DNA from 3 places in the Peribacillus sp. SIMBA_075 genome. Region 3 is predicted to be linked to each of the others. Evidence: riboswitches for the same ligand, from Rfam matches in the RefSeq annotation. Region 3 holds a riboswitch; each other region holds the start of a gene.

Region 1 (3,277 bases), on a different contig from region 3:
TGCCTACCACTTCTCCCCAAAATGGAGTCATGAATAAAACCCCTCCCCTGATAAATTTTTAAACCATGCCAACAAATAAAAGGAGATCCACAGCAGAACTATCTTCATAAAATAAATTATGAATAGATCTGTTGTGAATCTCCTAGTCTCCGTCACATATATTAACTTATAATTTACAATATACTAGTTTGTGAAAACGCTGTCAATTATTTGGCGAGGAATTATTCTATTTTTCTGTAATTTTTTTCAACTTCCTCGTTCGACCCCATTAAACGATATCCCATAATTCAGTTTTGGAAGTGGTGATTGCCGACGCTCCAGCATCAAGGGCGTTCAGGACTTCATCTGAAGTACGTATGAGGCCGCCTGCAAAAATCGGTGTCTGCAATCGTTCCTTCACCTCTTTTATCATCCATGGCATGGCGCCTGGCAAAACTTCGATATAGTCCGGCTTGGTTTTCTGCACCAGCTTATAACTTTTCTCCAGCGCATGTGAATCTATTAAAAAGATTCGCTGGATGGCAATGACCCCCTTTTGCTTCGCCTTCAATATAACGTTTGATTTAGTTGAAATCAGCCCATATGGATTATATTCCTGACAAATGAATTCTGTCGCGTACTCATCACTTCTTATGCCATGGATCAAATCGACATGATAAATCATTTTCTTATTATGCTGCTTTGCCATCATACTTACGTTTTTCAATTGTGATATATGCAAATCAAGAAACACACCTATTTCATAGGAACTTTCTAAAAATCTTTCGAAATCCTTCATGCTTGCCGAAGCAGGCAAAATCTTCTGGTCCATTATTTCCCTCCTTATCTCCTGGAAAACTATAAGTAATTTAGTATATTTTATAGAGCTTGATTTATCAAACACATTGTGAGGTATGGCATTTCAACCTACCCTTACACTAACATACCTGGCATCCCCTTTAAATATTGTGGCTAAAAACGATCCATCATATTGAAAGTTTCATTTTCAATGCACCTTCGACGAGTTCATACGATTTAATTGTGCCAACGGGGATTTTTCTCACGATGTTCCAAGCATTAACATTCATTTTGATCTTTCTATTTTCGAATTCAAAAAATGGCGGTTTGTTAAATATCCTTCGGTTAATGAAGTTCCTGTCAATTGGTTCCATTTCCACTAATTCAAATGAAATCGTTCTTTTTTCCACGTGAACCGGTTTTAATGTAATCCGGAAAGCTACGTTTTTCTTTAACATCATTTTTTTCACTTCCGTCGTTCCGGAAAGCACTATATGCTTTGGCGTAATCTCGACTTTAATATCCTGACCATATGATTTCATTCTTAAGATTTTCTCTATCATGGCTTCAGTTACCGTTATCGGTAAGCCATTTTTGAATGGACTGAATGTACTCATCCTTGCATTCCCCTCCTGCCGCTCATATGAAACGTCGGTTATAGCATATGCCGGGTTCCCTGATGTAGTTAACATTTCAACCCATATTAATAATCGGTATATTCGAAATCTTCCACCTTCATTACTTGACCTTTATAAAAACTACCTGTATAGTCTTAATTAATTTAATAGACAACTCTTATCCAGAGAGGTGGAGGGACTGGCCCTTTGATGCCTCAGCAACAGACTGATCATGTACTGTGCTAATTCCAGAAGTGTAGAAACTTGAAGATAAGAAGAGTATATAGCTTTGCTGCCAACACCTCTTCTTATTTTTAAGAAGAGGTGTTTTATTTTTAGGCTCTTTTCGTAAAGATTGTTGTTTTTAAAACGAAAGGTTGATTGGAGCGGAAGTGCGAGACTCCTGCGGGAGCAGCGGGACAGGCGAGCATCTGGAGGGGAAATCAACCACAACTCACTACCTGGTAAATAGCAACAAAGTACGTGAAAACAGCCTATTTTTAAAAGGAAAGAAGGAATGCAACATGTCAATCACATTAACGAAGGCACCATTCAGGGCCGATCACGTCGGAAGTTTATTAAGACCAGAACGTTTACATATTGCCAGAAAGCAACTTAAGAAAGGTACCATTTCAGCAGAGCGGCTTCGTGAAGTTGAAACCGAAGAAATCAATCGGATTGTCGAAAAACAAATTGAAGTTGGATTGGAGGCCGTGACGGATGGTGAGTTCAGACGAACATGGTGGCACTTTGACTTCCTCGAACATTTAAATGGCATCGAGGGATATGTGACTGAAAAAGGTCTCACATTCGATGGTGTGGAAACAGAGAGATATAACGTTCGCAATACCGGGAAGGTTTCATTCAATCCTGAACATCCCTTCATTCGCGATTTCATTGAATTGAACAAAATCGTGAACGGACGCGCCGTTGCCAAGCAAACCATTCCCAGTCCGAATCAATTATTTGCTGTAGGCATTCATAATGAAGACATCTACCCTGATATTGAAGACTATGCTAATGATATCATCAAAGCGTATCAGCATGCTTTGAAGGCTTTTTATGAAGCAGGTGTACGTTATCTTCAATTGGATGATGTATATATTGCCAGACTTTCAGCTCCAGATTTCCAGTTCAAAGATGGAAAATATACGAGGGAACAGTTAATCGATCTTGCACTTCGCGTAATTAATGGCGCATTGGAAGGCAAACCAGAAGACCTTGTCGTCACTACACACCTATGTCGTGGGAACTACCAGTCGACTTGGGCGTTTGAAGGAAGCTATGCCCGTATCGCCCCAACTTTATTGGCAAAAGAATCAGTGGATGGATTTTTCTTGGAATATGATGATCAACGCTCAGGAGATTTCAAGCCATTGGAATACATTCCAAATGGCGGTGCACGGGTCGTACTGGGTGTCGTCACTTCAAAAAATGGAGAAATCGAAGACAAGGAAGCTGTTAAGGCACGCATTGAAGAAGCCTCGCACTTCGTTCCTCTCGAACAATTATGCTTAAGTCCGCAATGCGGCTTCGCCTCCACCCATCACGGTAACAAGCTGACCGAAGAACAGCAATGGGAAAAGCTGAAATTCGTCGTTGATGTAGCAAAAGAAGTATGGAAATGATTTTTTAGCGGAGACTTTAATTCTGATTTACAGGATTTGAACAACCTAATCGGCCCGCACTGATATGGGAGCCGATTAGGTTCTTGCAATAATACATTTCCATTCCTTTAATGACTCTTTAGATAACGGTATCAAGTTTTGCTATTTATGAAACTAACGATGAATGATAAAACCATTTGACATATCGATAATTCTCGATATAATGAAATGTATGAAAACAATCGAGATATTTAAAGCATTATCCAATGAATCCAG
Region 2 (3,277 bases), on a different contig from region 3:
GTGTGGAATCCGTTAAGACGGTTTCTGAGCTTTATGCTCCAATTAGTGGCAAGGTTGTTGAAGTAAACGAAGATTTAAGTGACAACCCTGAATATGTAAATGAATCTCCTTTTGAAAAAGCATGGATGATCGTGCTTGAACCATCAAATAGCAGTGATATTGAAGATCTGATGAGCGCTGAAGAATATGAAAGTTTGATTAACGGTTAAAATAAAGGAGAGGGGGGCCTGGAAAGGCCTGCTCTCTTTTTCATTTTGTACAATTGCAGTTGCGCACATAATTCGTGAGATGGAGTGATGACATGGAATGGGGCGAGTTCGATAAAGTGATCATTGTAGAAGGCAGTTCCGATAGAAAAAAAGTTGCCTCCGTTTTAAATGAAGATGTGGATATAAGATGTACGAATGGGACCATATCATTAACTAAGCTCGATGAATTAGTGGATGAATTGATGGAACGTGATGTTTATCTCCTGTTTGACGCAGATGAATCAGGAGAAAAGCTGCGGAAGCAATTCCGAAGGGAAATGCCGGAAGCGAACCACCTGTATATTAATAAAATGTACAAAGAAGTGGAAAGCTCACCCGAACATCATATCGCAACTGTGCTTTTATCTGCCAATATGAATGTGAAAATGAAATTTTTAAGTCAAAGGATGAACGATTAATTGATGCAGGAATGGAAAGAAGAAGAGTGTAAGATTGCCGTTGAAAAAGGGGAAACCTTTTGTTTATATTTATATACGCCTTTATGCGGTACCTGTCAGGTGGCTTCCAAGATGCTGACGATATCCATGGAACTTTTCCCGGAATTGAAGGCAGGCAAAATGAATATGAACTATGTCCAAGCAATCGCCGAATCGTATGAAATTGAAAGTGTCCCTTGTTTATTGCTTTTCAAAAAAGGACAGCTGCACAAAAAAATATATGCCTTTCAATCCGTTCCTTATTTGTATGGATTGCTTAAGGAAATCAGCTAAGAAACCAATCAGAACCGGATTGGTTTTTTTATGCTCCCAAATTGAAATCAAAAAAAGAATATTCTAACAATTCATTGACTGATTAATTCTAAAATGCTATATTTTGAATTAAGTAAGTAACGGCTGAATTTAATAGTTCTTATCAAGAGTGGCGGAGGGACTGGCCCGACGAAGCCCGGCAACCGGTATAAATTTATATACGGTGCTAATTCCAGCAGAGTGTTGGCTCTGGAAGATGAGGTGTGTTTTAAAACCTCTTCTTGTGGAAGTGGTTTTTTTGTTTATGAAAGGCCAGGTTTTCATGAAATTCCAACTAAATCCATAGAAAAAGGTGAAATCATATGTCAGAGAAAAAGTTGCGTTTTGAAACATTGAGTGTTCATGGCGGTCTGCAAGCTGATGAAACAGGTGCCCGGGCAGTCCCTATCTACCAAAGCAATGCATACTTGTTCAAAGACACAGACCATGCAGCGAATTTATTTGGTTTAAAGGAGAATGGTTATATATATACACGACTCCATAATCCCACGGTCAGTGTTTTTGAGGAAAGAATGGCCTTATTGGAAGGCGGTATCGGCGGATTGGCAACTGCAAGCGGAATGGCAGCCATCTCACTGTCAATCCTGAATATTGCCGGTGCAGGGGATGAAATTGTTTCAGCCTCTACATTATATGGCGGCACGTATAATCTTTTTGAAAATACTCTTCCTAAATATGGGATTAAGGTGAAGTTCGTTTCACCTGATGACCCAGAAAGTTTCAAAAGGGCAATTACGCCAAGAACAAAAGCCATATTTGCTGAAACGATCGGAAATCCAAGTTTGAGGGTCCTTGATATAGAAGCAGTAGCGGACATCGCCCACGAAGCCGGGATACCTTTAATTATCGATAATACCTTCGCTACACCGTATCTATGCAGACCAATTGATTTTGGGGCGGATATTGTCATCCATTCCGCTACAAAATGGATTTTGGGAAATGGAACGACGTTAGGCGGTGTCATAGTGGATGGAGGGAAGTTCGACTGGAACTCGCCAAACTACCCTGGCTTTACGGAGCCAGACCCAAGCTACGACGGTCTTGTATACGCCGATGCAGTTGGACCTGCTGCTTTTATAACGAAAGCCCGAGTGCAGTTGCTTCGTGATTTAGGTCCTGCGCTAAGTGCCCAAAGTGCATTCCAGTTTACGCTTGGACTTGAAACGCTGCATGTAAGAATGAAAGAGCATCTTTCGAACACCAAGTCTGTTATTCAATATTTGGAAAATCACCCTGCCGTGACTTGGGTTTCACATCCCGGTAAAGAGGATCATCCAGATAAAGCCCTTGCGGACAAATACTTGCCTAAGGGAGCAGGATCTGTTGTGACTTTTGGAATACAGGGTGACCGCGAAGCCGGGGCAAAACTTATCAATTCGGTGGAATTATGGTCCCATGTAGCTAATGTAGGGGATGCTAAGAGTTTAATCATCCACCCTGCCAGTACGACCCACCAACAATTGAATGATGCAGGTCTGGCGAAAGCGGGAGTGCGTGCTGATCAGGTCCGTTTATCCATCGGGATTGAAAATGCAGAGGATTTAATAGAAGATTTAGAGCAGGCAATTGAAAAAGCGACGAATATCGTCTCCCTGACGTCTAAAACGGTTTAAGCAAAAAGTCCAGTTCATTCTTTTACTAGAAATAATATACATTGCACTCCTTTTTTATCTATGATAAAATTTCCCCATACTAAAGAACTTAATGTTGTACAAATATTCTATATATTAGCTCTTATCAAGAGAGGTGGAGGGATGTGCCCGATGAAACCCGGCAACCGACAAGGAGATTCCTTGGAAAGGTGCCAATTCACACAAAGTTTAATTACTTTGGAAGATGAGAGGAAGGCCAGCTTCTTCACCTGCCTTTCTGCTCATGCAGAAAGGTTTTTTCTATTTCATTTGGGAAAACCTTCATGAAAGGAAAAAATGGTATTAAAAACTGACTAATAATGTAGAGAAATCAACTAAGTTCATAGGTTTTATTGGATAAAAGAGGTGAGCATTAATGATTACATTGACGAAAGTAAGTAAGCTTTTCCGAACAGGAAAAGGAAACGGTGAGACTATTAAGGCAGTAAATAATGTGAATGTTGAAATAAATAACGGCGAGATTTTCGGTATTATTGGTTACAGCGGAGCGGGGAAAAGTACTTTGATCAGAATGCTCAATGGATTGGAAACACCTACAGAGGGATCCGTTGTGGTGGCTGGGAAGGAAGTTTCAAAAATTAAAGGGGCTCAGCTCCGTAAGGCACGT
Region 3 (3,277 bases):
AGGTAGGGTTAGCGAAAATCATCATACGCTCAAAAGAACAAATGGCGGTAATTCGAGTCGTTGATAATACCTTGGTGATGGAAACGATCCATTATCCGGATGAAGTTCGTTCAACAGCGGATGTACCGAATATCCCTGCTAATGATACCATTGTAAAAAAGGAAATAGATACTGCCGTGTTATTGATAGATCAATTAACGACTACTTTCGATCCGGCAAAATACACCGATGATTATCGAACCGCATTACTTGAATTGATTGAATCGAAGAAAACGGGACAAACGACGATTACAGCCAAAACAAAAGAGCCAGTTTCCAACAATGTAACAGATTTAATGGAGGCTTTACAGGCATCCATTGACCGAACGAAACATGATGAACCGGAAAAGAAAAAGACGACCCGAAAGAAAGCGGCACCGAAAAAAAAGAAACAAGCATAAAACAGGAAGCTGAGCGGAAGACGCATTATGTCGCTCGGCTTTTTGCTCGTTTTAGCCAAGGGAATGGCAAGATTATGAAAGACTTTACAAAGAAATAATTCGTTAAAATTACATAAGTAATGCATGTACAAATAGGTATTGGATCGATATGTCCCGATTAATGGGATTAAAAGAAAATAGTGGATGAAAATGAAGGCAAAAAAATTCGCTCCCTAAAGAGCGACAATGAGGAATTCAATCGTGAAAATCAACATATAGGCGAACGGTTGTAGTTTTCGACTATATATTGTGTTCATATTCTACCATATTTAATTCTGAAATAGCAACAAAATTACTAAACTATCCTATGATTTTTTCTGGAAATCAATGATATTCGACCGCTTAACGGATCATGGGGGATTTTGTATGTTCCGATCCACTATATTCTCATAAATAATTACAGAAAAAATGGATTTTTAGTATAATTTAAACATATGGGATGATATAAATTAAAATGAACGGAAGATGATGTTAAAAATGGAAAATGGAAAAATCAAATCGCTTCATGCAGGAAGGCCCAAACAGGAAAATTTTTCGAATATCGATATCTTTTCAGCCATGGATAAACAAGCACAGGATAATGTGACAGTAACTAGATCTGGCATAATTGGTGATGGGGTAGGTAATGTAAAGTTCCATGGGGGTCCTGATCGGGCTTTGTGCTTTTACCCCTTTGAGCATTATTCATTATGGAATGAAAAATTCTCTAAAAAGCTGGATATCCCTGCATTCGGTGAAAATTTAACCATAGCGGGGATGACGGAGGTATCAACATATATCGGCGATATTTATCAAATAGGCGAAGTGATTGTTCAAATTAACCAGGGGAGGATTCCTTGTTCGACCATTTCCCACTTCAATCAAGAACCTAAGTTTTTGGAACTCGTGCTAAAAACGAGTTTCACTGGTTATTTTGCAAAAGTACTTCAAGAAGGAACGATAAATAAACAAAACGAAATCGTGCTAATAGATCGTTTGCAAGAAAAAATTTCAGTTCATTATGCAGCAGAGGTGATCCTTCATAAACGAGATGGGCTGGAAGGCGCAAACGCTTTACTTAAACTGGATCCGTTAGCGGAAGCCTGGAAACAAAGGATATTAAAGAGAGTTCAAGCTGCAAAAGATTGAATGATTTTTGCAAAAGTGAAAAAAATGACGATCAGGTATTGAAATTGACAGATTATTAATGTAAATTAAATATAATCAAATTTTGAAATCTTGTGAAAATTATATAAATGGATCTTATCGAGAGAGGTGGAGGGACTGGCCCGAAGAAACCTCAGCAACCAGCTTAGGCAAAGGTGCTAAATCCAACAAGCAGAGCTTGATAGATGAGGAGAATGTTTCAAAAAACCTTCTTCTTTGAGAAGGTTTTTTTTCTTTTCTCTCATACTCATATAAAACGACAAAAACAGGATTGTTTTTGAGAGAGGATGTAATGATGAATTTTCGTAAAGAAGTGAAAGAAAGAATGCTGGTTGGGGAAGGGGCAATGGGGACCTTACTGTACTCTAATGGCATCGATCAATGTTATGAGGAATTAAACTGTACGAACCCAGATCAAATAGTGTCCATCCACCGTGCTTATTTGGAAGCTGGTGCAGATATCCTTCAATCGAATACCTACGGAGCCAACTTCAACAAATTGAAACGCCATGGACTAGAAGATGAAGTAAGCAGAATCAATCGCCAGGGAGTCATCCTTGCTAAAAAAGCGGCAAAAGGAAAGGCATATGTCTTCGGTACCATAGGGGCACAGCGGAATATCAGGAAATCGGATTTAAGCATTGAAGAGATAAAGCGAGGTTTTCGAGAACAGCTATACAGTCTGCTGATGGAAAATCCTGATGGGATTCTCCTAGAAACATTCTATGACCTGGAAGAACTTGAAACCGTCCTGCAAATCGTTAAAAATGAAACTGGACTGCCGATCATCGCAAATGTTTCGATGCATGAACTGGGTAATCTTCAAAATGGAATCCATTTAAATGAAGCCTTTCAAAAACTTGAGCAATTGGGTGCCGATGTTGTTGGGGTGAATTGCCGTCTCGGTCCACATCATATGATTAGGGCCTTGGAAGAAGTAAGTTTGCCAAAGCAAGCGTCGATTGCCATTTATCCTAATGCCAGCCTTCCGGATTATGTGGATGGAAGGCTTGTCTATAAAGCTGTGCCGGAATATTTCGGTTCAAGTGCCCTCGAGCTGCGTGAGCAAGGTGCCACGATCATAGGAGGCTGCTGTGGAACGACGCCTTTGCATATTCAAGCTGTAAAGAATGCAATTGGAAGTTTGGTACCAGTAAAAGAGAAAATAACTAAAACCCGTGAAATAGAAATAATTAAAGTGATTGATAGAGAGTTGGAAATCCCACTTTACGAAAAGGCCAAAACTGAAAGGACGATACTAGTTGAACTTGATCCACCGAAAAAGTTGGGAATAGAGAGTTTCATGACTGGTGCTGAGGTTTTGAAAAAAGCAGGGGTCGATTCAATTACATTAGCGGATAATTCACTTGCTTCACCAAGGATATCGAATGATGCACTGGCTAATTTACTGAAGAACCAATTGAATGTAACGCCGATGGTGCATATAACATGCCGGGATCGGAATTTAATTGGCCTGCAGTCACATTTAATGGGTCTGCAGACAGTGGGGCTGAATGAGTTATTGATCATCACCGGAGATCCTTCTAAAATTGGGGACTTCCCAGGTGCCACTTCGGTTTATGATTTATCGTCGTTTGACCTGATAAGTATGGTCAAACAATTTAATGAAGGTCTTTCCTATTCCGGTCAAA

Evidence for each region. Region 3 has a riboswitch for S-adenosylmethionine ahead of SB775_RS06385 (bifunctional homocysteine S-methyltransferase/methylenetetrahydrofolate reductase). Riboswitches for the same ligand answer to the same signal wherever they lie in the genome.
Region 1: linked by a shared signal. The riboswitch ahead of SB775_RS16715 (5-methyltetrahydropteroyltriglutamate--homocysteine S-methyltransferase) and the one ahead of SB775_RS06385 (bifunctional homocysteine S-methyltransferase/methylenetetrahydrofolate reductase) in region 3 are both predicted to bind S-adenosylmethionine.
Region 2: linked by a shared signal. The riboswitch ahead of SB775_RS15005 (O-acetylhomoserine aminocarboxypropyltransferase/cysteine synthase family protein) and the one ahead of SB775_RS06385 (bifunctional homocysteine S-methyltransferase/methylenetetrahydrofolate reductase) in region 3 are both predicted to bind S-adenosylmethionine.

What each region holds. Positions count from the first base shown of each region.
Region 1 covers NZ_JAWRYN010000023.1:43,854-47,130, reverse strand. Annotated here, with positions in the region: gene SB775_RS16730 (MIP/aquaporin family protein) at 1-31, opposite strand, end outside; gene SB775_RS16725 (glycerol-3-phosphate responsive antiterminator) at 269-811, opposite strand; gene SB775_RS16720 (hypothetical protein) at 966-1,394, opposite strand; SAM riboswitch class I at 1,570-1,671, shown strand; gene SB775_RS16715 (5-methyltetrahydropteroyltriglutamate--homocysteine S-methyltransferase) at 1,919-3,022, shown strand; gene SB775_RS16710 (ArsR/SmtB family transcription factor) at 3,234-3,277, shown strand, end outside.
Region 2 covers NZ_JAWRYN010000019.1:24,073-27,349, forward strand. Annotated here, with positions in the region: gene gcvH (glycine cleavage system protein GcvH) at 1-209, shown strand, start outside; gene SB775_RS14995 (toprim domain-containing protein) at 302-667, shown strand; gene SB775_RS15000 (thioredoxin family protein) at 671-979, shown strand; SAM riboswitch class I at 1,116-1,221, shown strand; gene SB775_RS15005 (O-acetylhomoserine aminocarboxypropyltransferase/cysteine synthase family protein) at 1,321-2,631, shown strand; SAM riboswitch class I at 2,750-2,861, shown strand; gene SB775_RS15010 (methionine ABC transporter ATP-binding protein) at 3,026-3,277, shown strand, end outside.
Region 3 covers NZ_JAWRYN010000005.1:116,330-119,606, reverse strand. Annotated here, with positions in the region: gene ku (non-homologous end joining protein Ku) at 1-440, shown strand, start outside; gene SB775_RS06390 (MOSC domain-containing protein) at 957-1,607, shown strand; SAM riboswitch class I at 1,719-1,817, shown strand; gene SB775_RS06385 (bifunctional homocysteine S-methyltransferase/methylenetetrahydrofolate reductase) at 1,921-3,277, shown strand, end outside.